Regions from separate parts of the Uliginosibacterium sangjuense genome, predicted to be linked through region 3. Evidence: predicted binding sites of a transcription regulator. Region 3 holds the regulator's gene; each other region holds the start of a gene.
The links. Region 3 encodes LexA, which represses DNA repair genes until DNA is damaged. Its sites were predicted from a motif close to ACTGTATNTANATACAGT; they were not measured.
Positions count from the first base shown of each region.

Region 1: a site for LexA is predicted at 1,137-1,154, ahead of NMB43_RS10825 (PA0069 family radical SAM protein). Genes of this name have one in related genera too.
Region 2: a site for LexA is predicted at 3,428-3,445, ahead of recA (recombinase RecA). Genes of this name have one in related genera too.

Region 1 covers NZ_CP101132.1:2,326,492-2,336,792, forward strand. The annotation lists gene NMB43_RS10810 (rolling circle replication-associated protein) at 1-135, opposite strand, end outside; gene NMB43_RS10815 (hypothetical protein) at 205-480, opposite strand; gene NMB43_RS10820 (helix-turn-helix domain-containing protein) at 637-1,023, shown strand; gene NMB43_RS10825 (PA0069 family radical SAM protein) at 1,231-2,298, shown strand; gene NMB43_RS10830 (cupin domain-containing protein) at 2,504-2,860, shown strand; gene NMB43_RS10835 (Lrp/AsnC ligand binding domain-containing protein) at 2,975-3,451, opposite strand; gene ald (alanine dehydrogenase) at 3,578-4,693, shown strand; gene NMB43_RS10845 (bleomycin resistance protein) at 4,855-5,187, opposite strand; gene pgi (glucose-6-phosphate isomerase) at 5,220-6,863, opposite strand; gene NMB43_RS10855 (DUF599 domain-containing protein) at 6,877-7,596, opposite strand; gene NMB43_RS10860 (alpha/beta fold hydrolase) at 7,598-8,497, opposite strand; gene NMB43_RS10865 (DNA internalization-related competence protein ComEC/Rec2) at 8,514-10,301, opposite strand, start outside.
Region 2 covers NZ_CP101132.1:4,013,863-4,024,163, reverse strand. The annotation lists gene NMB43_RS18660 (efflux RND transporter permease subunit) at 1-2,041, opposite strand, end outside; gene NMB43_RS18655 (efflux RND transporter periplasmic adaptor subunit) at 2,038-3,249, opposite strand; gene recA (recombinase RecA) at 3,563-4,579, shown strand; gene recX (recombination regulator RecX) at 4,586-5,044, shown strand; gene lptB (LPS export ABC transporter ATP-binding protein) at 5,031-5,753, shown strand; gene NMB43_RS18635 (RNA polymerase factor sigma-54) at 5,778-7,283, shown strand; gene hpf (ribosome hibernation-promoting factor, HPF/YfiA family) at 7,299-7,622, shown strand; gene ptsN (PTS IIA-like nitrogen regulatory protein PtsN) at 7,762-8,247, shown strand; gene hprK (HPr(Ser) kinase/phosphatase) at 8,216-9,160, shown strand; gene NMB43_RS18615 (FHA domain-containing protein) at 9,237-10,172, opposite strand; gene ttcA (tRNA 2-thiocytidine(32) synthetase TtcA) at 10,178-10,301, opposite strand, start outside.
Region 3 covers NZ_CP101132.1:2,916,554-2,926,854, reverse strand. The annotation lists gene NMB43_RS13555 (ABC transporter ATP-binding protein) at 1-126, shown strand, start outside; gene NMB43_RS13550 (M61 family metallopeptidase) at 568-2,367, shown strand; gene NMB43_RS13545 (MATE family efflux transporter) at 2,486-3,859, opposite strand; gene NMB43_RS13540 (hypothetical protein) at 3,856-4,395, opposite strand; gene NMB43_RS13535 (MFS transporter) at 4,392-5,597, opposite strand; gene NMB43_RS13530 (MFS transporter) at 5,707-6,906, shown strand; gene NMB43_RS13525 (ZIP family metal transporter) at 7,009-7,920, shown strand; gene lexA (transcriptional repressor LexA) at 8,029-8,631, shown strand; gene NMB43_RS13515 (hypothetical protein) at 8,685-8,861, shown strand; gene queD (6-carboxytetrahydropterin synthase QueD) at 8,902-9,360, opposite strand; gene NMB43_RS13505 (helix-turn-helix domain-containing protein) at 9,594-9,887, opposite strand.

The DNA of each region.
Region 1 (10,301 bases), 590 kb from region 3:
GAATCGTTTTTTGGCTTGTTCCATTTGCATCGGTCGGACGCATCGGGCGATGAATTCAATCTTGCCGCCCGGAAACTCCCGAATATTCATGTAGTAGTTGCGCGGTGAATCAAATTGAGCTATATCTTGGGACATGGTTTTCCTGCGGCAACAGGTGAATCAAGAAACCCCGGAACCTTTGGCGAGGTCCGGGGTTTCGCTTTTTCAGGACTGGGATGCGGGCTTCGGAGAGGAACGAAGCGGCAGCAGGGAGGTCAGGCGCGGAACGAGGTTGCCGGCCTGATCGCCAAAGCCCTCACCCCAATCAAATTCGGCGTTGTACTCACCGGGGGTAATGGGCGTCTTGGCCAGATCGCCATAGACACGGATTTTGCCGACCACGAACTTTTGGGCATGGAGGCCACATTGAAGGACCTGATACTCGTTGCCGGACTTGGACTTGAGAACTTCGGACGCGAAGACTTGAAGGCGGGTTGCCATGGTGATCCCCTTGACGGTTGAGTGAGCCACGCCACGCGGGCGGGCGAACGTTAAGCGTTAAGAACCGCTTACCATCATGTTAAGAATCACCAAGCAGAATTGTCAAGTGTTTCTTACCAACATACACTTGGCACAGATCAACCAGAAGGGAAGACCATGAAGCCGATCTACATGTACATGGACGAGGCGATAAACAGAGGCATCGTGAAGAACGACGCCGAGCTAGCGGCAAAGCTAGGGCTCACAAGAGCAAGCGTATCGTGGTGGAGAAGCGGGAAAAGCGCACCCAACGACGAACAAGCAATCGCCTTTGCACGACTGCTGAACAAGCCAGAAATTGAGCTGATGGCAGAGGCAGCCGCACACCGGGCAAAGACACCGGAGGCGCGAACCTACTGGGAACGCATTGCAAAATACTCAGCGACCTACGCGAGCGCGGCCGCAATGATGATTGCATGCTCGCTGACGGCAATTAGTGTCACCTACTCCCCGGAAAGCCTTGCCACGCCTACAAAAGCCGGGGAAACAGTCTTTATTATGTAAAGTTGCGAACTCCCGAGTTTGGACGCAGGGAGGTCATTGCAGACGCCCTTGCTCACCCGGCCTGACACGGTAGTCGTCGCCTACAGACGCACGAGACGTGATTTGCGTTGATGGCTGTATATACTTACAGCTAAGTCGCATCACCCCAACCGACCCTTCGCGCGCATCCCAGAGGCTACCGAGCCCGAACCGGGCAGCCAGCCCTTGTTGTTCCGCGGTCGGGGTGCGCTGACTGAGCCGGATGGGCGTTTCGAGTCGCTGCGACGGGAGCGCATAGACGATGGATGGTTCACCTCGGCTAAAGCGGCTGAGGATGCGGAGTTGCCGACCATTCAGACCGAGTTGTTGATTGACCGCGCGAGGAGCGTGATCAGCCGCAACCAGTCGCCCGACGTTCCGTTCAACCAATCCATCAACCCATACCGTGGCTGTGAGCATGGTTGCGTGTACTGCTTTGCTCGACCATCACATAGCTACCTGGGTTTGTCGCCAGGGCTCGATTTCGAGACCAAGCTGGCTTACAAGCCAGATGCGGCCGCCCTGCTGAAGCGCGAGCTGGCGGCGCGTGGCTATCGGTGTTCGCCCATCGCGCTGGGGGTGAATACCGATGCCTGGCAGCCGGTGGAACGCAAGCTGGGCATTACGCGGGCAATCCTTTCGGTGCTGGCGGAATGCCGCCACCCGGTGTCGATGATTACCAAGAGCGCCCTGATCGAGCGCGACATCGACATCCTGGCGCCGATGGCGCGCGATGGTCTGGTGCATGTGATGGTGTCGATCACCACATTGGATGGCGAACTGGCCCGCAAGCTGGAGCCGCGAGCAGCAAGTCCGGCGCGGCGGCTACGCGTCGTGCGTGCGCTCAGCGAAGCAGGCGTCCCGGTCGGGGTGTTGTTCGCGCCGCTGATTCCGGCGCTCAACGACCATGAAATGGAGAAGGTGTTCGAGCAGGCTCGGGCGGCGGGTGCGGAGACGGCCGGCTATGTGACCCTGCGGCTACCGCATGAGTTGGCCGATATCTTCCCGGCCTGGCTTGAAGCCCACGCGCCGCAACGTGCCGCCCATGTGATGAGCTTGCTGCGGCAACTGCGTGGCGGGCGCGATAACGCCCCCAGATTCGGCAGCCGCATGCGTGGTGAGGGCAAACTGGCCGAGCTGTACAGCCAGCGCGCCCGGCTGGCCTGTCAACGCCTTGGGCTGAACAAGAATCGGCGTGATCCGGTGTGTGACCTGTTCCGCCCGCCACAACTCGACGGGCAGATGAGTCTGTGGTGAGCAAGGGCACTTGCGCCTGGAGGCGACGGGGTGCAGCAAGGCGCGGCGCACTGACTGATGCAAGCCTCGACAAACCCTTGCCGGATTGCGCCCAATCATGCCGAATTGCTGCAGGCGCATTTGAATCAGGCCCTAAAGGCCGGCATAATCCGGGCCAGCCTGGCGCTTTGAGAGTCGGCCAGATAAATCAATCAGGAGTTCCCACATGTTCGTTTATGGAAAAGACCGCCCGATGGAAGACCTTGGCGGAGGTGTCAGCCGCCGCATTCTGGCTTATGACGGCAGCCTGATGCAGGTCGAGGTTCATTTCGAAGAAGGCGCGATCGGCCCCATGCACAACCACCCGCACGAACAGCTCACCTACGTGCTGTCGGGCGAGTTCAAGTTCACCATCGGCGAAGAGACCAAGATGGTTTCCGCCGGCGACACCCTGTACAAGACGTCCGGCATCATGCACGGCTGCGTGTGCACCAAGAAGGGCGTGCTGCTCGACACCTTCACGCCGCAACGCCTGGACTTCCTAGGTGCCAACCCGACCAACTACGCCAAGACCGACGACTGAAGCGTCTGTCTGCGTAGCCAAAAAAAACGCGCCACTCGGCGCGTTTTTTATGCCCGCTTTCCGCGCCCCCGAGACGCTGGCCTCCCTGCGCACGGCCCTCGCCCCCTCCCCTCCTCAATCGACCGGCAGCTTCGTGCTGTCCTTGATCTCTTCCATCACCACGTAGCTGCGCGACTCCACGGCCGCCGGCAGGCGCAGCAGGATGCGGCCGAGCAGGCGTCGGTAGTCGCTCATGTCCGGGATACGCGCCTTGATGAGGTAGTCGAACTCGCCGGACACCAGGTGGCATTCCAGCACTTCGGGCACATGGGCAAGTTCGGCCTTCACCGCATCGAAGATCTCGGCCGACTTGGCCGACATGCGCAACTCCACGAACACCAGCAGGCGCAGGTCCAGCGCCCGAGGGTCGACGCGCGCGTAATACCCGGTGATGACTTTCTCGCGCTCCAGGCGACGCACGCGTTCCGCCACCGGGGTCGCGGACAAGCCTACGCGGGCGGCCAGTTCGGTGATGGAAAGACGACCGTCCTGCTGTAGTTCGGCGAGGATTTTGCGGTCTGTTCGGTCCAGGGGGCGGAAATCGCTTGGCATGCTCGACAGGGGCTTTTCAAACAGAGGATTTCACCACTATACAAATATAAAGAAGTGAAATCACCTGCGCGGACCGCCATAAATTATCTGCATTGATTGTCCGCAACCCTCTCTCTGGAGTGAATCATGCTTGTCGGTGTGCCTCGTGAAATCAAGAACCATGAATACCGCGTCGGTCTGACGCCTTCCTCAGTCCGCGAACTGGTTTCACAAGGCCATCAGGTCCTGGTGGAGCAGGCCGCGGGTGCCGGCATCGGCGCCAGCGATGGCGACTACCAGATCGCCGGCGCACAGATCGTCGCGACCGCCGAAGAGGTGTTCGCCCGCGCCGAGATGATCGTGAAGGTGAAGGAACCCCAAGCCGTGGAACGCGCCCGTCTGCGCCCCGGCCAGATTCTCTACACCTACCTGCACCTGGCGCCGGACCCCGAGCAGGCCGCCGATCTGATCAAGAGCGGCGCCGTGTGCATTGCCTACGAGACCGTGACCGCCGCCGATGGCAGCCTGCCCTTGCTGGCGCCGATGTCGGAAGTGGCCGGCCGCATGAGCATCCAGGCCGGTGCGCACTGCCTGGAAAAAGCTGCCGGCGGACGTGGTGTGCTACTGCCCGGTGTGCCGGGTGTTGAACCCGGCAAGGTGGTGATCCTGGGCGGTGGCATCGTCGGCAGCAATGCCGCGCTGGTGGCCAGCGGCATGGGCGCCGACGTGACCGTGCTGGACCGCTCCCCCGCTGCGCTGCGCCGCCTGACCGTGCAGTTCGGTACCCGTGTGAAGACCCTGCATGCCAACCGCGACAATGTGGAGCGCGCCGTCGCCGAGGCCGATCTGGTCATCGGTGCTGTGCTGATCCCGGGGGCGGCCGCGCCACGCTTGATCACCCGCGAGATGCTGTCGAGCATGAAACCCGGTGCGGTGATCGTGGATGTGGCGATTGACCAAGGGGGCTGCTGCGAAACCTCACGTGCCACCACCCATGCCGAGCCGACCTACGTGGTCGACGGTGTGGTGCATTACTGCGTGGCCAACATGCCCGGCGCGGTTGCCCGCACCTCCACCCACGCCCTGAACGCGGCCACCCTGCCCTTCGCGCTGGCCTTGGCCAACCTGGGCTGGAAGGAAGCCCTGCGCCGCGACAAACACCTGCTCAACGGCCTCAACATCTGCGCCGGCAGCGTGACTTACCGCGAAGTGGCCGACGCACTGAACCTGCCCTACGTGCCGGCGGAAAGCCTGCTGCAGTAAGAAGCCGCTCCCCGAACCGCTCCCTGCCCCACCCCGAAACCGGGGCGGCGGCTAGGCGTGATCCGCATATGGCCTTCCTGCTTACCTTGGCAACAGGCTGCGGGCCGCCGCCTCCCCTTACCCGGGGAGGCCGGGAGGGGTTCATCTTCCCTCCGCCATCCTCAAGCCTCGCGCTCGCTGGCGAAGCGCAGGCGGTTACCGTCCGGATCGCGGACCAGCAACTCGCGCGTACCCCAGGGCGTATCGGCCGGTACGGCCATCCCCTCGAGTCCACGCGACTGGAAGTCGGCGAAGCAGGCATCCGCATCAGGCACCCGGAAGTAGACCGCACCCCCCGCTTCGCAGTCGCCCGCATGCTCGGTGAGGAACAGGGTCTGCCCCTGGCGCGTGATCTGCACGAAGAGCGGATAGCCATCGCCGAAACGATGCTCCCAGTCGAGCTTGAATCCCAGCCTGTCCAGATAGAACGCAAGGCTGCGGCCAGCCTGGGTCATGCGCAGCTGCGGGATGACACTCTGCTCGCCACTCATCCGATTGCGCCCTTCGCCCGCGCCACCAGCGCACGCGTCGAGGCATCCAGCGCCGAATCGTCCGCCCCCAGCAACACCTGCTCGATGCCGGTCGCCAGTTGCTTGCCCAGTTCCACGCCCCATTGATCGAAGGAGTTCAGCCCCCAGATCGCGCCCTGCACGAAGACCTTGTGCTCATAGAGCGCGATCAGTGCACCGAGGCACTCGGCATTGAGCTCATCCAGGAGCAGCGTGTTGCTGGGCCGGTTGCCGGTGAATACGCGGTGCGGGATGGCGGCTTCCAAAGCATCGCCGCTCATGCCGCGCGCGCTCAGCTCGGCCCGTACCTGCTCGGCAGTCTTGCCGCGCATCAGCGCGGCGGACTGGGCGAAGCAACTGGCGATGAGCACGCGGTGATGCTCCGCCAGCATGTCGGGCTGGCGCAGCGCCAGGATGAAGTCGACCGGGATCAGCGCCGGGCCCTGATGCAGCAACTGGAAGTAGGCGTGCTGGCCATTGATGCCCGGCTCGCCCCAGATCACCGGGCCGGTGGCATAGGCAACCGCGGCACCGTCGCGGCGCACGGCCTTGCCGTTGGACTCCATGTCGAGTTGTTGCAGGAAGGCCGGCAGCCTGTGCAGCACGTTGTTGTAGGGCGCGATGACCTGTGAGCGCGCACCCAGGAAGTCGACATACCAGATGCCCAGCAAGGCCAGCAGCACCGGCATGTTCTGCGCCAGGGGCGCGGTGCGGAAGTGCTCGTCCATGGCGTAGGCACCGGCCAGCAGCGCCTTGAAGCGCGCCGGGCCGGCCGCGATCATGATCGGCAGGCCGATGGCCGACCACAGCGAGTAGCGCCCACCCACCCAGTCCCAGAAACCGAACATGTTGGCCGTGTCGATGCCGAAGGCGGCCACCTTCTCGGCATTGGTCGACACCGCCACGAAGTGCTTGGCTACCGCCGCCTCGTCGCCACCCATGCCAGCCACCAGCCAGGCGCGTGCGCTGCGCGCGTTGCTCAGCGTCTCGATGGTGGTGAAGGTCTTGGAAGCGACAATGAACAGCGTGGTCGCCGGGTCCAGGCGCTTGAGCGTCTGCGCGATGGCCGCGCCGTCCACGTTGGAGACGAAGTGCAGGCGCGGGCCGTCGCACTCGGGCTTGAGCGCTTCGCAGACCATCAGCGGGCCGAGGTCCGAGCCACCGATGCCGATGTTCACCACATCGCGGATCGACTGTCCGGTGTGCCCCTTCCAGGCCCCGCTTCGCACCGAATCGGCGAAAGCATAGCAGCGCTCGCGCACGGCCTGCACGGCCGGCATCACGTCCTCGCCGCCACTGCTCACTCGGGCGCCGTCGGGCTGGCGCAGGGCGGTATGCAGCACGGCGCGAGCTTCGGTGTTGTTGATCGCCGCGCCTCCGAACATGGCATCACGATGGGCGGGCACGCCTGTTTCCTGCACCAGTTGCAGCAAGGCGTCGAGCACGGCGGCGTCGACACGGTTCTTCGAGTAGTCGAGATGAATGCCGCAGGCATCCAGTGTGAGGCGCTCGGCGCGTCCGACGTCTTCTGAGAAGAGCTTTGCGAGATTGAGACGCGCGCTCTCCTGGGCAAGCGCGCTCAGTCGGGCCCAGGCGGTCGTGGTGGTCGGATCGATGCTCATGGATGTCTTCATGTCAGGGAGCAGAAAGTTCATCCTGCAAGCGCAAGGCTTTCAGGACGGGAGAGTTGAACTCGCGGTGCGTCTGCACCACGACGATGATGGTGGTCAGCACGATGAAGGCCCAGGCCGACAGCATCCAGGCCAGCACGGCCATGCCGAAGTAATACGCCCGGATCCCGCGGTTGAAGTCGTCGCCGGCACAGGTGTTGACCGAGGCCATGCGCTGGGCGAAGCGTTCCAGCGCCTCCGGCTCGGACTCCCGCGGTGGCACCGCGCCGATCACGATGGACAGCACGTTGAACTGGCGCAGCGACCAGGTGAACTTGAAGTAGGCGATCACATACACGCAGATCAGCATCAGCAGCTTGAACTCCAACGCCTCGCGCGACACGGCGCGGGCAAACGGCAGTTCGGACGCGGTGGTGATGAACTGGTCCAGCGCGCCCAGCGTGGCAAACAGGCCGGCGACGATGTAGATCGAGGTATTGGCGTAGAAGGAAACGCTGTGCACGAGATTGCCCACGAGGGCCGCATCGACGATGCGGTTCTCCCGTACAAGCATCTGGCGTGCCCAGTTTAGGCGCAGGCGGTGGCCCTCTTCCAGCAGCGTGATACGCCCCTTCAGGCCACGCTCCAGCACGAACTCATAGCCGCCCCAGCACAGGATGAACCAGACTAGGCCGAGCCAATCCACCCAACTGAGCCCGGAGAGAAAGTGCAATACCGTCTGCATCTCAGGGCTCCAGCAGGAAACGGCGGACCGGCGCGATCTGCGCCTCGTCCATCAGCACCGGCGCATGTCCGACGCCAGGAAACTCCACTACCTGCGGACGCGGTCCGCGTAGGCGCATCTGCTCCACCGTCGCCGCCAGCAGCAGATCGGAGGCGGCACCATGCAACAGCAGGGTCGGGCAGCGGATCGCGTCATAGATCGGCCACAGCGCCAGGTCGCTGAGTTGCGGCACCGCGCGGAAGGCGTCGCCGATTGCCGGGTCGTAGCGCATGACGAAGCCCGTCCCGTTCGGCTTGACCGAATGCTCGGCGAGGTGACGCCATTGGGCATCGCTGAGTTTGCCGAAATCGGCACTCACCGCGCGGATGTAGGCCTCCGCCTCGGCCAGGCTGGCAAAGCTCGGCGCCCGTCCGACGTATTCGCCGATGCGGCTCAGCGCCATAGCCGGAATCACTGCCCCGACGTCATTCAGCACCAGGCGGCGGATCGGCGTGTCGGCCTGGGCCGCCAGCCCCATGCCAATGAGGCCACCCATCGAGGTCCCTATCCAATCGACGGTCTGTGCATCCAACCGTGCCAGCAGCGTGACCATGGCACTGACATAGTGCGGCACGACATAGTCACTGGCCAGCTTGAGCCAGTCGCTGTGGCCCCGGCCCGCAACATCGGGACAGACCACGCGGTACTCGCCCAGCATGGCGCGGGCGAGATCGTCGAAGTCGCGCGCATTGCGCGTCAGCCCATGCACGCAGACCAGCACGCGCGGGTTGTCGGCCACGCCCCATTCGACGTAGGACATGTTGTACAGGCCGCCACTGCCCAGGCATTGCACGCTGCGTCGGCGCATGCCGGTGTCCGGCTTCTTGTGCGGCCACCAGCCAAGCCAGTTCTTGATGCCCATGTCCCTCACCCGATCGTCAGATTCCGTGCCAGTAGCGCGCGTGGCGCCGCGCCGTGTCGATACGCCGGCCCGCCTGGCCGAAGTCAATGGTAACCGCGCCGTCACGGTCGGAGCGATAGGCCGTGGCACCAGCGGCGGAATAGCGGGCCTGGACTTCCGCGTGCGGGTGACCGAAGCGATTGCGATAGCCACTCGTAAAGACCACCACCCGTGGCGCCACCGCCGCGATGAAGTCGGCATGCGAGGAACTGTTGCTGCCATGATGGGGCGCCACGATGACATCCGCGCGAAGTGCCGCAGGCAGGCGCGTCAGCAGCTCGTCTTCCGCTGCGCGCTCGATGTCGCCGGTCAGCAATGCGGCTCCCGCCGGGGAAGACACATGCAGCACGCAGGACATCTCGTTGTCGCGCCTGCTGCGGAAATCCGCTTCGGGATGCAGGAAGGCGAAGCGCACCCCGTCCCATTCCCAGGTCTCGCCGGCCACGCAGGGCTGGTAGGCCACCCCGCTGGCATGGACGGGATGGGCGGCCGGCAGGCTGTCGCGCAGGCTGCGCACTGGCAGGCCCGTCACCACACTGAGCGCACCGCCGGCATGGTCGATGTCAGCATGCGACACCACCAGCATATCCAGGTACGGCACGCCTGCCGCGCGTAGATAGGGGATCAGCACCCGCTCTCCGCTGTCAGCCGGCGGGCTACCCCAGGCCGGCCCGGCATCGAACAGCAGATCGTGCGCCTGGGTCTGCACATGCACCGCCAGCCCCTGCCCCACATCCACCGCGACCATCCGGAACTCACCGCTTGCAGGGCGCAGTGGTGTCCACATCAGCAGCGGCGGCAGCACGGCCAGTGCCGCCAGGCGCCCGGGCATGCCACGCGGCAGCAGTGCCCACCCGGCCGACCCCACCGCCAGGACTACCAGCCAGGCCGGCGGAGCCGCCTGCTGCCAGGTCGCAATGGGCAGGCGCGCCAGCCAGTCCAGTGCCCACATCAAGCCCGTCAGCAGCCAGTGGGCAAATTCCGCCAGGCTGGGCAGCGGGCATAGTGCGAACAGGATCGCCAGCGGGGTGACCACCACGCTGACCAGGGGGATTGCCACCGCATTGGCCAAGGGAGACACCAGCGAGAACTGCTGGAAGATGCCCAGCAACATCGGGACCGACAGCAGCAGGATGGCCCATTGCGCGCCCAGCCAGGCGCGCAGCCACCCCGCCCCGGCAAAGGCGCCACTGGCCGCCAGGGCGAGACAGGCCACCGCGCCGAAAGAGAGCCAGAAGCCGGCGGCCAGCACCGCCCAGGGGTCGACCAGCAACACCACCAGCAAAGCCAGGCTCAGGCTGCGCAGGATGCCGGCGTCGCGCCGCGTCAGCATGGCCAGCGCCGCCGTGGCCAGCATGTACAAGGTACGCTGGGCCGGCACACCGAAGCCGGCCAGCAAGGTGTAGAAGAAGGCCGCGAACAGACCGGCCACGATGGCCGCGCGCTGGGCGGGCCAGCGCACACACAGCCAGGGCACGCGGCGCCAGGCCCAAGCGCACAGGCCGCCGACCAGGCTGGCGAACAAGGTCACATGCAAACCGGAGATGCTCATCAGGTGAGTGACACCGGTTTCGCGGAACAGCCGCCACTGCGCATCCGGAATCGACGCCTGGTCCCCCACCGCCAGGGCCGACAGCACGCCGGCATATGCGCCCTCTGGCAGCGCGCGCGCGAAGCGTTCGCGCAGCACCTGACGGGCGTGCTGCAGATGCGGCACGAAACCAGCGTCAATGACCTCCAGGCGGCGTTTCTCCCCCTTGGGTCG
Region 2 (10,301 bases), 1.1 Mb from region 3:
GCTCGGCCTGCTGCGCGGCCAGATCGTAGTCGACAGATTGCAGCGAATATTGGTAGCGCGCATTCGCATTGACCCCGCCGATACGCAGGTTCTGGATTGCCGAGAAGGAAATCTGCCCACCAGCGATGTCGCCGGTGTCGCGGCGCAGACTTTCCAGCACCTGCTTCATGTCGCCACGCTCACCCTTGGGCTTGAGTGTGATGAAGATGAAGCCGCGGTTGCCGGTGCTGTTCATGTTGGCAACCACGTCCTGCACGGCCGGGTTGCGCCGGATGCGATCCTCGTACTTCAGCACCAGCTCGCGCGTGGCCTGCCAGGACATGTCCTGTGCCGGCGTCACCGGCGCGCGCACCTGGCTGATGTCTTCGTCGGGGAAGAAGCCCTTGGGCATGGCCAGGTACAGCCACACGGTCCCGACACAGGTGGCCAGGGCCAGCAGCAACATCAGGGCACGGCGGTGAAGGGTCCACGCGAGGCTGTGGGTGTAGATGTTCAGCACGGCGTCGAAGCCGCGTTCGAACAAGGCGCCCAGGAAACCCGGTTTGTGCTGGGCGTGATGTGGATCGTGCTTGATGAAACGGGCCGACAGCATCGGGATGATGGTCAGCGCAGCTACGGCGGAGACGGCGATGGACAGCGAGACGACAACGGCGAACTCGTGGAACATCAGACCGATGACACCCGGCATGAAGAAGATCGGGATGAACACCGCGATCAGCGAGACCGAGATCGAGATCACCGTGAAGCCCACTTCGCGCACGCCGCGTACCGCGGCGGGAAAGGGTTTCACCCCTGCTTCGATATGCCGGACGATGTTCTCCAGCACCACGATGGCATCGTCCACCACCAGGCCGATGGCGATGGTCAGCCCCATCAGCGAGATGTTGTTGAGGCTGTAGCCGGCCCACAGCATGATGCCGAAGGTGCCCAGCAGCGAGGCCGGCAGCGACACCGAGGGAATCAGCGTGGCGGACAGCCGGCGCAGGAACATCAGGATCACCAGCAGCACCAGGCCCACGGTCAGCAGCATGGTGAGGTTCACATCATGGATCGACTCGCGGATCGACAGCGAACGGTCGTTGAGGATGTTGATGTCGACCGAGGCCGGCAGTTGCGCCTTGAGCCTGGGGATGGCCGCGCGCACCGCGTCGACCACCGCCACCGTGTTGGCATTGGGCTGGCGCAGCACCTGCAGGTTGATGCCGCGCTTGCCGTTGACCCAGCTCGCGCTCTTGATGTTCTCCACGCTGTCGATGACTTCGGCCACTTCATTCAGGCGCACCGGCTGGCCGTTCTTGATCGCCACGATGAGGCGGGCAAAGTCCGCCGCGTCGTTGAGCTGGTCGTTGGCGGTGATCATCAGGGTCTGGCGCTGGCCTTCCAGCGTGCCCATCGGCGTGTTGGCGTTGGCCGCGCCGAGTGCGGTGGACAGCTCGCCGATCGAGATGTCGCGTGCCGCCAGCTTGGCCGGGTCGACCGTGATGCGAACGGCATAGCGCTTCTGGCCGTTGATGGTGACCTGGGCTACGCCGTCCAGTGTCGACAGCGTGGGCGAGATCAGGTTGTCGGCGTAGTCGTTGAGCTGGTCCAGCGACAGCGAGGGCGAGTCCAGCGTGATGAACAGGATCGGGTCGTCCGCCGGGTTGACCTTGCGGTAGCTCGGTGGATTCGTCATGTCTTCCGGCAGTTGGCGCTGCGCGCGCATGATGGCTGCCTGCACGTCCACCGAGGCGGCGTCGATGTCGCGCGAGGGCAGGAACTCCAGCGTCAGGTTGGTGCTGCCCTGGGTGGATGACGAAGTCATCATCTTGAGGCCGGAGATCGTCGAGAACTGACGTTCCAGCACGGTGGCCACCGAGGAGGCCATGGTCTCGGGGCTGGCCCCGGCCAGGTTGGCGCTGACCTGGATGATGGGCTGATTGAAGGACGGCAGCGCGGAGATGGGGAGTTTGAACCAGGCAGCGACGCCGCCGATCATCACGGCCAGCCACAACAAGGTGGTGGCGACCGGGCGGTGGATGCTCAGTTCGGCGATCTTCATTGCGCGGCCGCCTGGGTCTTCTTGTCCTGGGCGCCGCCGTCGCGCTTGCGTCCGCCCGCCGGTTTGTCGGCGGCCTCCGCCACCTTGGCCCCAGGGCGCAGGTTCTGGCCGCCTTCCAGCACCACCTTGAGCCCGGGCTCGATGCCCTTGAGCACCGCCTTCTGGTCGACGATGCGCAGCAGCTCGACCGGCCGGGCCTCGACCGTGGCATCGTCCTTCACGATGTAGACCAGACGGCCGTCAGGACCGTTGATGACGGCTTGCGCCGGCAGCACCGTCGCCTTGTCGATGACGCCTGCCGCGACTTTGACCGTGACGTACTGACCCGGCCACACCAGGCGCGCGCTGTTGTCCATGCGCGCCTTGAGCAGGATGGTGCCGGAGTTGCGGTCCACGCTGCTGTCGATGAAGCTCACTTCGCCCTGGATCTCGCGCTGCTCGTCGAGTGTGGCGGTCACTTTCACCGGGCCCTTGCGCTGCGCCGCCAGCAGCGCCTGCAGATTGTTCTCGGGCAGCGTGAAGGTCACCCCGATCGGGTGCATGCGGGTGATGCGCACCAGCGCAGTCTGCGTCGAGCTGGCGTTGACCAGGGCGCCAGGGCGCACATCCACACGCCCGGCGCGACCGTCGAAGGGCGCCGAAATGCGGCTGTAGGACAGGCTTACCTTGGCCTGGTCCAGTGCCGCCTTGGCCTGCACCAACTGCGCCTCGGCCACTTCCACCTTGTTCTTCTGGGTATCCAGCGCGGAGGAGGAGACGAAGCTCTGGTTGGAAAGCTCCTGGGTGCGATTCAGGTCGCGCCGCGCCACCGACAGGGCGGCTTCCGCGCCGGCTACCGCGGCGGCGGCCTTTTCCACGTTGGCCACGTCTTCGCGGTCGTCCAGCGTGAACAGCAGTTGCCCGCGGCGCACTTCGCTGCCTTCGCGCACCAGCACCTCGCGGATCGTGCCGTTCTTCTGTGGCCGCAGGTCCACCTCGTCCAGCGACAGCACGCTGCCCTGGGCCTCTAGCATCAGCGGCACCGTCTCGCTGCGGGTTTGCGTGGTGGTGACGTTCTGTGGCCGCCCGCTGCGGGTGTCACCGGTCCGGGGTGCAGCCGGGGCAGTTCCCTCCGCCTTGTTCGTGAGAGGCAGCGTGTCTTCTTGGGGTTTGCAGGCAAGCAAAGCAAACCCTGCACACAGCAGGGCCGCGAGGGGGCGGTAGTGCATGTATCCCGCGAGGGCGTTGTCCGCGCTCGCGCCTTGGCCAGGGAGGTTTGAACGGCAGTTGGATGCCGGGCCCGCATCATGGTTCATCGCTTTACCGCTGCCAAGCGCAAAATTGTTCTCAGTTGCAAACACATGCGCGAATCGGCGAACAGGTTTGCTCACGGGCATTGCGATTGATACTGTATATTTACTCAGTCATCGACGGCCGGGATAAAACAAATCGGCTGTTGCACTGCGCAAGGCACGGCGCTCCGGATGCTTTCCGTTGCAAGCTCTGTGCCATAATTCCCACGACCATTTTGCGAGGTTTTTCATGGACGACAACAAGGCCAAGGCGCTTGCTGCAGCGCTTTCGCAGATCGAGAAACAGTTCGGCAAGGGCTCCATCATGCGGATGGGCGACGGCAAGCTGGAGGAGAACATCCAGGCCGTATCGACCGGCTCCCTGGGGCTGGATATCGCGCTGGGCATCGGCGGCCTGCCGCGCGGCCGCGTCGTCGAGATCTACGGACCGGAGTCCTCCGGCAAGACCACGCTGACCCTGCAAGTCATCGCCGAGATGCAGAAGATCGGGGGCACGGCCGCTTTTATCGACGCTGAGCATGCACTGGACGTGAGCTACGCCGGCAAGCTGGGCGTCAAGGTCGAGGATCTGCTGATCTCCCAGCCGGACACCGGCGAGCAGGCGCTGGAGATCGCCGACATGCTGGTGCGCTCCGGCGGCGTCGACATCCTGGTGATCGACTCGGTTGCCGCACTGACGCCCAAGGCCGAAATCGAAGGCGAGATGGGCGACCAGTTGCCCGGCCTGCAGGCCCGCCTGATGAGCCAGGCGCTGCGCAAGCTCACCGCCAACATCAAGCGCACCAATACGCTGGTCATCTTCATCAACCAGATCCGCATGAAGATCGGCGTGATGTTCGGCAATCCCGAAACCACGACGGGCGGCAACGCGCTGAAGTTCTACGCCTCGGTGCGCCTGGACATCCGCCGCACTGGCACGATCAAGAAGGGCGAGGAAGTCATTGGCTCCGAGACCAAGGTCAAGGTCGTCAAGAACAAGGTCGCGCCGCCGTTCAAGGAAGCCCACTTCGACATCCTCTACGGCGAAGGCATTTCGCGCGAAGGTGAGATCGTCGACATGGGCGTCGATCACAAGTTCGTCGACAAGTCGGGGGCCTGGTATGCCTACCAGGGTGAGAAGATCGGCCAGGGCAAGGACAATGCGCGCGAATTCCTGCGCGAACACCCCGAGACTGCGCGCGAGATCGAGAACAAGATTCGCGAAGCCGTGGGTGTGGCCGCCATGGGAGTCGTGGCGGCCGAATAAGCCGTGATGAAGAAAGCGCCGGCCGCTTCGCTCAAATCGCAGGCCCTGCGAATGCTTGCCACGCGCGAGCATTCGCAGCATGAGCTGCGACGCAAGCTCAAGGCGAAGGCGGCGGAAGGCGAGGATGTGGAGGCGGTCGTGCAGCGCATGGTGGAAACCGGGCTGCAGTCGGATGAGCGTTTTGCCGAGAGCTTCGTGCGTGCGCGTGGCGAGCGTTTCGGCAGCGGACGCATCCGGCGCGAGCTGGCCGAGCGTGGCGTCAGCGCCGAGCTGGCCGGCGAGGCGCTGGCCGGTCTGGCAGGAGATGAATTGAGTCGTGCGCGTGGCGTGTGGGCGAAAAAGTTCACGCAGGCGCCGCAGGACGCGAAAGAATGGGCGAAGCAGGCACGCTTCCTGCAGTCGCGTGGTTTTTCGTCGGAAGTGATACGCAGGATTTTGAAAGAACCGTTCGATGAGTCTGCTTAGGGTGTCCGGCCTGCGCAAACGCTACAAAGCGCGCACGGTGGTCAAGGATGTGTCGTTCCAGGTCGGCAGCGGCGAGGTGGTCGGCCTGCTGGGGCCCAATGGCGCCGGCAAGACCACCTGCTTCTACATGATCGTCGGCCTGGTCCGCGCCGATGGCGGCAGCGTGCAACTGGACGCCACCGAGCTTGGGCACCTGCCGATCCACAAGCGTGCGCGCATGGGCTTGTCCTACCTGCCGCAAGAGAACTCGGTGTTCCGCAAGCTCACCGTGGCGGAGAACATCCTGGCCGTGCTGGAGCTGCAGAAGCTGCCCAAGGCGGTGATGCAGGAGCGCCTGGACGAGCTGCTCGATGAGCTGAACATCGGCCACCTGCGCGACACCCAGGCGATTGCGCTGTCGGGCGGCGAGCGTCGCCGCTGCGAGATCGCCCGTGCGCTCGCCACCCAACCCAAGCTGATCCTGCTCGATGAGCCCTTTGCCGGCGTCGACCCGATTGCCGTGCTGGAAATCCAGAAGATCATCAACTTCCTCAAACAGCGCGGTATCGGCGTGCTGATCACCGATCACAACGTGCGCGAGACGCTCGGCATCTGCGACCATGCCTTCATCATCAATGCCGGTGAGGTGCTGGCCGGTGGCAAGCCGAACGAGATTGTGCACAATGACCAGGTACGCCAGATCTACCTGGGCGAACATTTCCGTCTCTGAGCGCGCCTGGCTGCAACCCTGTCCATGAAGCCTTCCCTCCAGCTCCGCCTCTCGCAACAACTCGCGCTGACCCCTCAGCTGCAACAGTCCATCAAGCTGTTGCAGCTCTCCACGCTGGAGCTGAACCAGGAAATCGAGCGCATGCTGCTCGACAACCCGATGCTGGAGCGTGATGGGGCGGAGGATGAGGCGGGCGAAGTCGTGGCCGCCCCCGAGGTGACGACGACGGCGGAAGCCACCGAGGCGGACTACGCCTCGGCCGAACGCAAGGCCAACGGGGAGGAGGATTTTGAGCCGCCCTCCACGGTCGAGATGCCGGACACCATCAACGAGGCCTACGACTCGGCCTCCGACGACGACCTGGGCGAAGCCGCCGAATGGCGCAGCGAGGCCGGCAGCGGGCGTGGCAACGATGACGACGACGAGTCGGATTTCCAGGAATTCCAGGCCGCCACCACCAGCCTGCATGATCACCTCAGTGCGCAAGTCTCCCTGATGCCCTTGTCGGACCGTGATCGCGCCCTGGTGCGCTTCATGGTCGAAGCACTGGAGGACGATGGCTACCTGCAGCAGAGCTTCGAAGACCTGCTGCCCCTCATTCCCGAGGAGTGGGAGGTGGAGGTGGAAGAGCTGGGGATCGCCCTGCATCACGTGCAGAACCTGGACCCGGCCGGTGTCGGCGCGCGCAACCTGCAGGAATGTCTGACCCTTCAGCTACGCAATCTACCCGTCACGCCCAGCCGCGAGCTGGCGCTGGGCATCGTCGATGGACTCCTTGAGCAACTGGCCGCGCGCGACTTTCAGAAGATCAAGCGCCGCCTGGGCTGCAGCGACGACGCGCTGCGTGCCGCCCAGGAGCTCATCTGCAGTCTCAATCCGCGCCCAGGGGCCCAGTTCGCGGCGCTCGATGCACGCTACATCGTGCCCGACGTGATCGTGAAGAAGTATCGCGGCAACTGGACGGCCAGCCTCAATCCGGAGGCGATGCCGAAGCTCAGGATTCACCGTGTCTATGCCGATATACTCCATAACAACCGTGGTGCCAGTGCTTCGCTGTCCGCGCAGTTGCAGGAGGCGAAGTGGCTGATCAAGAACGTGCAGCAGCGTTTCGACACGATTCTGCGGGTCTCGCAAGCCATCGTCGATCGCCAACGCCAGTTCTTCGACTACGGTGAAGTCGCCATGCGACCACTGACCCTGAGGGAAATCGCGGAAGAACTCGAACTGCACGAATCCACCGTCTCACGCGTGACCACGCAGAAGTACATGGCGACGGCACGCGGCATTTTTGAACTGAAGTACTTCTTCGGCAGTCACGTATCCACCGATACAGGCGGTGCCTGCTCAGCCACGGCGATTCGCGCGCTGATTCGCCAGATGGTGGGCGGGGAGGATCCAAGGAAACCCTTGTCCGACGCCCGTATTGCCGAAGTGTTGGGCCAGCAGGGTATCGTGGTGGCGCGACGGACGATCGCCAAGTACCGTGAGTCGCTGAATATCCCGCCGGTCAGTCAGCGCAAGTCGATCTAACCAGAGGAGTACGGTATGAACCTCAACATCACGGGCCATCATGTCGAAGTGACCGCCGCCTTGCGCGAATACGTCACCAGCAAGCTCGATCGCGTGATCCGCCACTTCGATCACGTCACGGCGACGCATGTCATCCTCTCGGTGGAAAAGCTTCGGCAGAAGGCCGAAGTGACCCTGCATGTGCGGGGCAAGGACATCCATGTCGAATGCGACAATGACGACCTCTACGCGGCTATCGACGCCATGGTGGACAAGCTCGACCGCCAAGTCCTCAAGCACAAGGAAAAGACTGCTGACCATGGCCACGCCGGCATCAAGCAACAGGCGATCGGCTCGTAACACACTGCACACGGCGGTGCTGCACTCGGACATATAATCCTGTCGAACTGCAGCCGGATCTGCCGCCCCGAGGGCGGCAGATCCGCGCCGGCGAATTTCCAGTCGTGGCGGGCGCAGTCGGCCCGATGCCTACCCCAGCATGAACCTGATCTCTCGCATCCTGCCCTCCGCCAACATCCTGGTTGCCTGCACTGCTGGCGACAAGGCGGGTGTATTCCAGCAGGCCGGCGCCTTGTTCGAGGCCAGCCACAGCCTGTCGCGCAAGGTCGTGTTCGACGCCCTCATGCAACGCGAGAAGCTGGGCTCCACCGGGCTGGGCCAGGGCATCGCGATCCCGCACGGCCGCATCAAGGGGCTCAAGGAGGCCGTGGGGGCCTTCGTCCAACTGGCGCTGCCGATCGAATTCGACGCGCCGGACAATAAACCGGTCGATCTCGTGTTCATCATGTTGGTGCCGGAACAGGCCAACGAAAGCCATCTGCAGCTCTTGTCCGAACTGGCGCAGATGTTCAGTGACCGTGCGTTCCGCGAGAGTCTGGCAGACGCGCAGGATGTGGCGACGGTCGCCACTCTCTTCGCCGGATGGGATCCCCATGCGACGCACGAGCATCGCCCAGCTGTTTGAGGCCAACCGGACGGCCCTGCGCCTGCGCCACATCGCAGGCCGGCTCGACAGCTATCTCACCGTCACCGACAACAAGGTGTGGCCGGCTGACCTGGTGGGCCACCTCAACCTGATCCACCCCAATCGCCTGCAAGTCATGGGCGAGGCGGAGTTCGCGTGGGCACGCCGCCAGGCGCGTGACAAGCTGGAGCATCACCTGCTGGGCATCCTTGCGTCATCGCCGCCGGGCGTGATCGTGGCCGACGATTGCGAAGTGCCCGACATCATCCGGCGCAACTGTGAGGACGTGGGCGTGCCCTTGCTGGCCTCGCCACTGGAATCCGCCCGCGTCATCGACGTGCTGCGCGCCTACCTGTCGCGCAAGCTGGCGGAGCGCGTTTCCCTGCATGGCGTGTTCATGGACGTGCTGGGCGTCGGGGTGCTGATCACCGGTGATTCCGGTGCCGGCAAGTCCGAATTAGCGCTGGAACTGATCTCGCGTGGCCATGGCCTGGTGGCAGACGACGTGGTGGAGATCTCGCGCGTCGCTTCCGGCGTGCTGGAGGGGCGCTGCCCCGAAATGCTCAAGGACTTTCTTGAGGTGCGCGGGCTGGGCATTCTCAACATCCGCACTATCTTTGGCGAGACGGCCTGTCGCCGCAAGATGAAGCTCAAGCTGATCGTCCACCTGCAGCGGCGCGGTGCGCGCGACGACGAGCCCTTGCGCCTGCCGCTGGACGACGAGGACCAGGACATCCTGGGCGTGCCGGTGCGCCGCACGGTGCTGCCGGTGGCGGCCGGGCGCAACCTGGCGGTGCTGCTGGAGGCTGCGGTGCGCAACACCATCCTGCAGTTGCGCGGCATCGACTCCACGCAGGAGTTTGTGGAGCGGCAGCGCCTGGCCCTGGATCAGGAAGACCCCTTCGAACACTGAGGACCAGGCACAGCGACAAACAACGAAGCCGCGGAGTACGCGGCTTTGTTGTTTGTCGTCTGAAGTATCGCTTCTCTTACTTGTTCCCGATGTCGAACAGTGCGGCCTCGACGCCGATCTCTTGTGGTGAGTAACCGAAGCCGATGCGCCCGCGTTCGGGCAGCTGACATTCGCTGCGCTTGAGGATCACCTCCAGCCCATGATCGTCGACCAGGTAGGTGCCATTGGTGCTGGTGTCGATCAGCATGTAGGTGCCATTGCGGAACTCGATGCGGGCATGGTGACGCGACGCACGCCGGTCGGCGATGACCAGGTCGTTGCCTTCCTCGCGCCCGGCCAGCATGACCGGGTGGGTCTGCGACACGATGTAACTGGCGCTCTGGTGGCGCAGCATCAGGCGGGTACGCGGGGCGCTGGAGATCGGCGCGACGGAGGGCGGGCCGGCATCGGCCGCGACAACCACATCGCTGAAGTTGGTCTGCGAGCGGCTGAAGAAGGGCGTGTTGTGCTGGCTGGCACGCATGCCCGACACATCTTCGCGTAGCTCATACACGGCCTTGCTGTCCACTGACAGTGCCTGCTGTGTCGTGATCTGGTTGCGGATCGCTTCCGACAGTTGCTCGGCGGCCTCGCTGCTGATCAGGATCTGGTCGCGCCCGGCTGCGGCCAGCAACTGGCCGGCGTAGCCCGTGGTGCTGTCGGCGTCGGTCGGGCCGGCATGCACGCCGATGCGCAGGGCCAGCGAGATGCCGGATACCGGGGGCAACTGGCTGACGCGTTCGCGCATGTCGTTGGCGGCCAGCACGGCGTTGTCGCAACGCGAGAAGCCGACCACCAGGCGCTGGCCTTCGGTGACCAGGGTGTGGCCGGCATAGGCTTCGACCGCGCGTGCGGCGCGTGCGCGGCCACGCTCGATGGCGCGTTCCGCCTCGCGTACGCCCAGCTTCTGGGTTAAGGCCTCGGCGCCGGTCAGTTCGGCGACCAGCACGCAGGTGGCGGCCGGGGGACTCATGGTGTTCAAAGCGGCTCCGACTCAATCAGTACATTGTCTTTATCCCGGCTCATCCAGTGCACCGCGGCGGCCGGTTCGGGTGAAGCACATACCTCTGCTTCATCGAACACAATGTCCCCTTCCTTTAGG
Region 3 (10,301 bases):
AATCGCGAGTCGGGCACCACGCTGCTGCTGGTGACCCACGACGAGAACCTGGCCCAGGCCTGCCAGCGCCGTATCCGGCTGCGCTCGGGGCGCATCGAGCTGGATGTGTCCGGGCAACTCGCCTGAACCGCTGCGGATGCCTCAGGCATAAAAAAACCGGCGCAAGCGCCGGCCCACTCGGCGCCGGAAATCGCACAGGCTTGGGGCTGTGTCGATTGTTCCCCGGCGCGCTGCTTGTCTGGCAGGGGCGCGGTGCAGGCTCTGAGTCCCGTCACGGCTGCCTTCAAGCGGCGGGTGCTGCGTACTGCATCATCTGGGCCTGCGGCCCGATGTCTCCTTGTCGCGCCCTGTTTCTCCCGGCCTCTGCAGACCGGCCGACCCTTCTCCTTGCTTCATCCTTCCCTTGACTCTTTTTCGGCCGCCTGTGCCGTCCGGCGACCGTGAATCCAGTGTGGTGACCGCCCATCGGTACGGCAAGACCGTACGCGGCATAATGGTGACGCGCTTCACATTGCGGCAGCGCAGCCAATCCTTCGCGTCACAACTCCGTCACGGAATCGGAACCCCATGAGCAAGACGAGCCCCTCGGTCCGCCCAGTCCGCTATCGCCTCTCCATAGAGTCGGCGGCCGCCCATTTACTGCGCGTCGAGCTGAGCCTGGAACACCCCGCCGCAGAGGGCGAGGTGTTGAGCCTGCCGGCCTGGATTCCCGGCAGCTACATGATCCGCGAGTTCGCCAAGAACATCGTGAACCTCACGGCTGAGCAGGCGGGGGAGGCGGTGCCGCTGCGCAAGGAGGACAAGCACACCTGGCGCAGCGGCCCCTTGTCGGAGGCGCCGCTGCAGGTGACGGCCATCGTTTACGCCTGGGACCTGTCGGTGCGCTGCGCGCATGTCGACGCGAGCCATGCCTTCTTCAACGGCACCCAGGTCTTCTTGCAGGTGCAGGGGCGTGAGCAGCAGCCCCATCTGGTGGAGCTGGTGCAACCCGAGGGCGAGGCCTTCGCCGAGTGGAAGGTGGCGACCACCTTGAAGCCCGCGCGCGGGGTGCCCGGCGCAGCCAAGCAGTGGGGCTTTGGTGTGTACCGCGCGGACGATTACGACAGCCTCATCGATCATCCGGTCGAGATGGGCACCTTCCAGACCTTACGTTTCGATGCGGCGGGCGTGCCGCACCAGATGGTGGTGACCGGCCGCGCCCGCTTCGATGAGCAACGCCTGCGGCGCGACCTCGCTCGCATTTGCGAATGGCATATCGAGCTGTTCGGCAAACCGGCACCCTTTGACCGCTATCTGTTCATGACCATGGCGGTGGGAGATGCGTATGGTGGGCTGGAACATCGGGCCTCCACCGCCTTGCTGTGCTCGCGCAACGATCTGCCGGTGCCTGGTGTGCATGCGATGGACGAGCGCTATCGCACCTTCCTGGGGTTGTGCAGTCACGAGTACTTCCACGCCTGGAACGTCAAGCGCATCAAGCCAGCGGCTTTCATTCCCTATGAACTGGCGCAGGAAGGCTATACCCGCCTGCTGTGGGTGTTCGAGGGCTTCACCTCGTACTACGACGATCTGGCGCTGATCCGCACGCGCACCATCACCCAGCAGGATTACTTCGCCATCCTCGCGCGCACCATCAGCGGGGTGGAGCGGGGCAGCGGGCGGCTCAAGCAGAGCCCGGCCGAGTCCTCCTTCGACGCCTGGATCAAGTATTACCGGCAGGACGAGAACAGCCCCAATGCGGTGGTGAGCTACTACACCAAGGGCGCGCTGATCGCGGCGGGCCTTGATTTGACGATCCGCGCGGCGACCGAGGGCAAGCGTTCGCTCGACGACGTGATGCGCCACCTGTGGCGCGAGTACGCGCTGAAGGGGCGTGGCGTCGGCGAGGACGACATGCCGGCGATCATCAAGACAGCGACCGGCGTGGATGTGCGGCGCGAGATCGCCGCCTGGGCCGAGGGCAATGTCGACGTGCCCTTCGAGCGTCTGCTCAAGCCCTTTGGCGTGACGCTCACGCGCAGCTCCGGCGGCCTGATGAGTGCGCTGGGCATCAAGACCAAGGCCGAGGGCAACGCCCTGAAGCTGCTGCATGTGCTGGATGGTGGTGCGATGCAGGCGGCGGGTGCCTCGGCCGGCGATGAGCTGGTGGCCCTGGACGGCCTGCGTGTCACGGCGGGCAATCTGGAAAATCTGCTGGTGCGTTACCGCACGGGAGAGCAATTCGAGTTGCTGGTATTCCGCCGTGACGAGCTGCTGCGCCTGCAGGTGACGCTCACCGCGCCGCGTGCCGACGAGTGTCAGGTCACGCTGGCCGCGCGTTCCACCGAGGCCAACACAAGTTTGCGTCAGGGCTGGCTGGGTAGCTAAGAAGCCGTCAAAAATGCTTCTGGCGTTGCTGCGCCTTCTTGCCGTACTACCGTACTGTCTGCGTCGGCGCGCCTAGCCAGAACCGTTTCGCTACGCTTCACTCCATTTTGTGACGGCTTTAGGCGGTGAGTTGTTGCCTGAGACCCCGCAGGGTCCGCCTTAGCAGCCACCAGAACAGGCCACCGGCCACCACCGTGGCGAGCGTGGCGGCCCACCAGAAGCCGCCCAGGCCCATCGGCGCGAGCGTGCCAGGCAGGCCGTGGTAACACAGCAGCCAGCCGCCGCCGAGGCCGATGACCCAGAAGCAGAACACATGGATCAGCATCGGCGCGGTGGCGATCTTGAGGCCGCGCAGCGCTTGCGCGGCTACCGTCTGCAGCGCGTCGAAGAGCTGGTAGAAGCCGACCAGCCCGATCAGCGAGATCGACAGCGCCTGCACCGCCGGGTCCGGCGTGTAGGCACGGATCAGACCGTCACCGAAAGCCCACAGCACCAGCCCGAGCAGCGTGGAGCTCGTCATGCCCAGCAGCAGGCCGGCGCGGATTGTCTTGCGCACGCGGCGCTCGTCTTGCGCGCCGGCGGCCTGCCCGACCAGGGCCAGGGTGGCGATGGAGATCGACAGCGGCAGCATATAGCACAGCCCGCCGAAGTTGCCGATCACGCGATGGCTGCCTGCGGCCACCGGTCCGAGCTGGGCGACCAGTAGGGCGATCAGCGCGAAGCTGGTGATCTCGACGAAGGCCGACATGCCGATCGGCAGGCCCAGCAGCAGTTGTTCGCGCATCTGGGCCCAGCGGGGACGCTGCCAGTGGCTCAATAGTTTCAGGTGTCGCGTCGTGGCGGAACGGGCGAGATAAGCCAGCGCCAGCAGTGGCAGCAGGGTGTAGATGAACAGGGCGGATAGCGCGCAGCCCACCGCGCCGAGCGGCGCATGGCCCAGCCAGCCGAGGGCCAGTGCCGGGGCGAGCAGGGCGTGGGCACTGGCATTGCCGAGTCCGAAGAACATCAGCATGCGCGGTCGACCCAGCGCGTTGAGCATGCCGCCGCAGGCGCGATAGACCAGGGTACCCGGCATGCACAGTGCAAGCACCGACAGGTAGGCGCGGGTGCGCGCATCGACCTCCGGGCTCATGCCGCTCCAGCCCAGGATCCAGTCCGGGAAGAGCAGGAGCAGCATGCCGGCGAAGCCCAGCAGCAGCGCCAGCCAGATGCCTTGCTGGAAGGTTGCGGGCAAGGCTGCGTGGCGCCCCGCGCCGTAGTGCTGCGCGGCGACTGGGGTGAGCCCCTGCACGATGCCGGCGCCGGCCAGCATGACGGAGATGTAGACGCCGGAACCGATGCCGACGGCGGCCAGATCAAGAGTACCGACACGCCCGGTGATGAAGGTATCGACCAGGGTGGTGCTCATCGAGGCGAGCTGCGCCACCAGCACCGGTGAGGCATGGCTGGCGATGGCGCGCAGCATGCCCAGGGTATTGACCGCCAGGCTCATGCCGGGCTGCGTCGGCGCTGCCAGCGTGAGCGCCAGTACAGCCCGGCGAGCAGGGCCAGCGCGCCTGCGCCCATGAACCAGAAAGCCACGCCCTGCCAGTAACCCAGTGGGTCGATGCTGTGCATCACCGTAGTGGCCGGGAATTTGTAGCGCACGCCACCGGTGGCCAGTGCCTGCAGGGCCGGCACCGCTGCGCCCACGGCCGGGGCGAAGCTCAGCAGCAGACCGACGACGATGGCCAGCCAGTCGGCGACGGAGCGGGGGGACTCAGCCTGCAGGGTGCAGGCTTCGACACGCAGGAACACCGCGCCGAGCACGCCGATGCAGATCAGCAAGGGGCCGCACACGATCAACAGACCAAAGATGGCCGCCGCCAGGATGAAGCCACCGCCACTGAGGCTGGCGATCTGGCTCCAGAGGGCGCTGAAGCCGAGGTAGGGCAGGCACAGCAAGGCACCCAGCCCGGCTAGCCAGATGGCGCGGCGTGATTGGCGGCGCAGGGTGTCGGGATGCGGAAGGGGAGGGGGTGTGCTCATTCGCTGGTGAGTTTCTCGCGGCGGGTCAGGTCGGGGAACAGTTTCATCCAGGCGGCCACCACGACCAGGGTGCCGATGGCGCCGACGACCACCGAGCCGACCGGGCCCCACCAGGCGGCGGTGACGCCGGACTCGAATTCGCCGAGCTGGTTCGAGCTGCCGATGAACACCGAGTTGACCGCGCTGACACGGCCACGCATTTCATCGGGGGTGTCGAGCTGCACCAGCGCCTGGCGGATCACCACGCTGATCATGTCGGCCGCGCCCGAGACGAGCAGGGCGAGGAAGGAAACGACGAATACCGTCGACAGCGCGAACACCAGGGTCGCGACGCCATACACGGCAACCGCGGCGAACATCAGCTTGCCGACCCGGCGCTGCAAGGTGTGATGGGCCAGCCACAGCGACATGCCCAGTGCACCCACGGCGGGCGCGGCGCGCAGCAGGCCCAGGCCCCAGGGGCCGACGTGCAGGATGTCCTTGGCGAACATCGGCAGCAAGGCGGTGGCGCCACCGAGCAGCACGGCGAACATGTCGAGTGAGATGGCGCCCAGCACGGCCTTGCGCTGCCAGATGAACGAGACCCCGGCGAACAGGCTCTGCAAGCTCACCGGCTCACGCGGATTGCCCGCATGGGCGAGGCGGATGCGCAGCATGAACACGATGGCGAGCAGGAACAAGGCGCCGCAGCAGAGGTAGACGACGTCTGCCCCCGCTACGTAGATGAAGCCGCCCAGGGCCGGCCCGCCGATGATGGCGGCCTGGGTGCCGGCCGAGCCCAGGGCAAGGGCGCGCGGCAGGACCTCGGAGGGGACCAGCAGCGGCATCAGTGCCTGCTGGGTCGGCATCTGGAAGGCCTTGGTGCAACCCAGTACCAGCGAGGCGGCGAAGATCAGCTCACGGCCGATCCACTGCTGCTGCGTGCCGACCACCAGGGCGACCGTGACCACCAACTGGAAGAACAGGCAGGCGGCCAGCACGTAGCGGCGGTCATATCGGTCGGCGACGTGGCCGACGACCAGCGTCAGCGCAAGCGAGGGGAGGAACTGGAACAGGCCGACCAGGCCCAGGTCCATGGCGCTGTTGGTCAGGTCGTACATCTGCCACGCGACGGCCACCATCATCATGTTGTTGGCCATGGTGGTGGCGACGCGGGCCAGCCAGAAATTGAAGAAAGAGCGGTAGGCGAAGATTTCTCTCATCGGCCGCGATTATCCGCTTTATCCGGGCAGGTCGTGGAAGGCAACCGTTACAATTCATGCCCGAGTCATCCCAGATGCCGCGCTACGACACGGCTCGTCCCCAAGCCCCATGAATCCCCCGCTGAGTGAGGCGCGCGAACGCGCGCTGCTGGTCATCCTGATGCTGGTGCAATTCACCGCCATCGTGGATTTCATGATCATGATGCCGTTGTCGCCGCAGTTGATGAGCGAGATGCGCATCGGCACCGCTGAGTTCGGCATGCTGGTGTCGGCCTATTCGCTGGCGGCCGGCCTGTCGGCGCTGCTTGCCGCCTCGCTGGCCGATCGCTATGACCGGCGCAGCGCGCTGCTGGCCACCTATGTCGGGCTGACCTTGGCCACGCTGGCCTGTGCCCTGGCGCCGGGCCACTGGAGCCTGCTCGCGGCCCGCGCCGTGGCGGGCATCTTTGGCGGCGTGCTGGGCTCGATCACCTTTGCCATCGTGGGCGACGTGGTGGCCCCGCCGCGGCGCGGGCGTGCCATGTCCATGGTCATGATGGGCTTTTCGCTGGCCGCCGTGGCGGGGGTGCCGGCGGGGCTGCTGCTGGCCAGCCATGCCGGCTGGCGCATGCCGTTTGCTGTCCTCACCGGCCTGTGCGGTCTCGTCCTGTTGTTCGCCTGGCGTACTGTGCCTGCCGTGCGCGGGCACCTGGGGCAGGCACGTATCAGCATGCTGGCGAGCTACCGTGAGCTGCTGTCGGTGCCCAACCACTGGTGGGCTTTTGCTGTGACCGCGCTGGTCATGTTCGCCGGCTTCCTGGTGATTCCTTATATCGCGCCCTCGCTGGTCGCCAACGTGGGCTTGGCGCCGGCCGAGCTGAGCTGGATCTATCTGGTGGGTGGTGCGGTGACACTGGTGACGCGGCCGTGGATCGGCGGCCTGACCGATCGTCACCCCTATGCGCGTGTGCTTACCTGGATGGTGCTGGCGAGTTTCGTCCCCATCGTGCTGGTGACACAGACTCTGCTCCTGAGTCTGGGCTGGCAATTGCTCATCGCAGCCCTCTTCTTCATCTTCGTCAGCGGCCGCTTCATCCCAGCGACCGCCTTGGTCACGGCGGCGACCGAAATGCGCTTGCGCGGTCGCGTGATGGCCTTCAACTCGGCGGTGCAGAACCTGGCCTCAGGTGCGGCGGCTTTCATCGCTGGCGCCATGATGCAGGCCGGGGAGGGCGGGAGCCTGCTGGGTTACGACTGGGTCGGCTACCTCAGTTGCGCGATCGGCCTGCTGTCGATCTGGGCCGCCCGACGCGTTCACCGCGTGAATTGACCATGTGATTTAACTATCAATATTCTTTGATAGATTAATTGGATTGATTAAAAGGGTTTCCATAGACTGGGTCCATCGCATTCGCCCAGTACGGAGACCGCCATGCGCAGCCTCGCCAGATATCTCGCCCTGCCTCGCCCACTTTCCAGTCGCCGCCTGGCGGGCTTGCTCCTGGTCGCAACGGGCTTCGTCCTGCTCGCGACGCAAACCTGGTCAGCCCTGATTGCGCAACTGAGTCCGCCTGCCGTGCGCGCGCTTGAAGGTGGCGCCATGGGGGCGCTTGCGACCGCGTTGGGGGCCTTGCCCGTGCTGGCCATGCGGCGCATCCCTACACGTGTGGCCGATGGTCTGCTCGGTTTCGGCGCAGGTGTGATGCTGGCGGCCACTGCCTTCTCGCTGATCGTGCCCGGACTGGCCGCCGCGCGGGATCTTGGCTTAGGCAAGTGGGCGGCCGGTGGCCTCGTCAGCATGGGGCTCGTGCTGGGCGTGCTGGCCCTGCTGTGGTTTGACCGCGTGATGCCGCACGTCCACTTCGATGCCACGGGACAGGAAACCCGGACCGCGTCTGCAGTGCTGCCTTCGCGCATCCTCCTGTTCGTCATCGCCATCGCGCTCCACAACATTCCTGAAGGCATGGCGGTCGGCGTCGCAGCCGGCGCGGGGGCCGCCGGTGCCGATGGCCTGGCGACCGGTATCGCGCTGCAGGATGTGCCGGAGGGCCTGGTGGTGGCGCTGGCTTTGGCTGGCGCCGGTCTCTCACGCGCCAAAGCTGCCTTGGCCGGTGCGCTGACGGGGCTCGTCGAACCGCTGTTCGCAGTGCTGGGCGCGATTGCGGTGGGCGTGTCGGCCAGCCTCCTGCCCTGGGGTTTGGCCTTCGCTGCGGGCGCCATGCTGTTCGCGGTGAGTCACGAAATCATCCCGGAATCCCATCGCAACGGTCACGAGCGAGATGCCACCATCGGCCTGTCCATCGGCTTCTGCGTGATGATGGTGATGGACACAGCGTTGGCCTGAGCCCCCAGGTGTCTTGGGGCAGCTGGCGGCGGCAGAGCGTTGACTTGCAATTTCAGGATTCCTGTATGAATATACAGTCAATAGAGATTGCGAGGAAACCAAGCAGCCATGGACGACCTGACGCCCCGCCAACGCGAAATCCTGGATTTCATCCGTAGCGCCGTCGAGCATAACGGCGCTCCGCCGACACGGGCCGAAATTTGCACAGCTTTCGGTTTCGCTTCGCCGAATGCTGCGGAGGCTCATCTCAAGGCGCTCGCCAAGAAGGGGGCGATCCAGCTCGAAGGCGGCTCGGCGCGTGGGATCCGTTTGACCGAAGCACTGGGGTTGCCGGTGGTCGGTCGCGTGGCTGCCGGCTCGCCGATCTTGTCTGAAACCAGTATCGACCGCCGTGTGCGCGTCGATCCCGACATGTTCGGCTTGCGTGCCGATTTCCTGCTGCGTGTGCGCGGTCTGTCGATGATCGAAGCCGGCATCCTGGAGGGCGATCTCATTGCCGTGCATCGCACGGCCAACGTGCGCGACGGCCAGATCATTGTGGCGCGCGTGGACGACGAGGTGACCGTCAAGCGACTGCGCCGACGCAACGGTCAGGTCGAACTGCTGCCGGAAAACCGCGACATGGCGCCCATCGTGATCGATCCGCAGCGCCAGTCCCTGACTATCGAAGGTGTCGTTGTCGGCTTGATCCGCGACGAATTCGACGCCTGAGCCACGACGCTGCCCACAGCGCCATTCTCTCCCCAATGCGAGGACACATTGCCATGAACGCCAACCGCCAACTGTGCTGCGCCAGCAGCCAACATCCGTCTCGTCCCGTGTCACGCCGTGCGGCCGATCGCTCCTGGGCCAAGGCCATGCTCGACGTGCTGTATCGGCGCGGTCGTAGCTACGGCTTGCTGACCCTGTACGAAGAGTCGCGGCTGAATTCCGGGCGTTGAACCGGCGGGCCCTGGCGGGGCATGGAATGCGAGACCGGCCTTATTCGGCCAGCATTTGTGCGCGTGTCGCGTCCGCCCAGCAGTTGGGTGTCTCGTACAAGCGTACGCTTTCCAGCGTCAACTGCTTGTCGCAGATCTCGCCAATGCGTGGTGCCAGTTGGCGGAAAGCCACGGCCACGAGGTTCTCGGCGGTCGGCACGACATCAAGCACCACTGTGCGGTGCTCTGGTAGCGTCTGCAAGAAATCCAGGATCGCGGTGTCTCCGCGGTAGACCAGGAAGGCGTGGTCCCATTGGTCCACGATCTCGGCCTTCACCACCGCTTTGATCTCCGAGAAGTCCAGCACCATCCCATTGCGTGGGTTGCCATCCTGCTGCGTGATGCGGCCCGAAACCGTGACCTCGATGGCATAGCGATGACCGTGCAGATGACGGCATAGGCTGCGGTGGTCGGGGATGCGATGTCCTGCATCGAACTCGAGACGACGGGTGATGAGCACGGGAGACCTGCTGGAATGGCGGGAACGCTGAGCGGGTATTGGTTGTTCGATACAACCAATAACGACATCAATGAGGTGCTGATTCTACCAGCGGCGTACCTGCCTGCGAGGAGCTGCGACGCCAAAGGGCTGGGCGATCAAACTGGTCGGCTGAAACGCCTTAGACCAGGCAGAGAAGCGGGGCGGGAGGCGCCCAGCGCGGCGACCGGGAGGTCGCCGCGCGCGGAAGAAAATTACTTTTCCTTCTTCTTGGCCTTCGCTTCCTTCTTCAGGCTCTTGTACAGGTCCTGATTGTGGGCGCGCAGGTATTCGATGACCTCGAAGTCATCCTTGCGGATCTTGTCGATGTCGATGCGCTCGACATGGACCAGGCGAAGCAAGGCCTGAACGGGGCGGGGAATGTCGCGACCGCTTTCATAGCGCGAGCCCCCGCTTTGGGTCACCCCGATCTGTGACCAGAACTCCGATTGGTTCAGGCCGAGTTTGCGACGAATCTCGCGCACATCCAGATTCTCGACGGTTTTCATATGATCTCTTACCTCATCCACGAAGATGTTGAACGCACGACCTCCAGACCAGACGATTCTTCTCGTAACTATCTGCCAAGCTCGGCAGTGCCTGGTCGAACTGACAAGTTGTATGGCATACCGCTTCGTTGTCAGCTTGCTATAACTAAAGTTATAGCTTGGGTTAGTATAGATCAATATTTCAGCAACATACAAGGAAGCTGGGCGCGGGTGCGCCATGCGTCACGAATATTTGAGCCCGGAATCCGTAGGCCGACCACAAAGGCTGTCGTGGGCGCCGAACTGCCATGGTAGTCGCGGCACAAGAATGCTGGCTGCGGCGGAGTGTCTGGCATCTGCCAAGTATTGGGAATTCTTCGAGAGAGGATTGCGCTAAAATAGCGAGCTTTTAGCCACTCGTACCCTAGTCCCGAA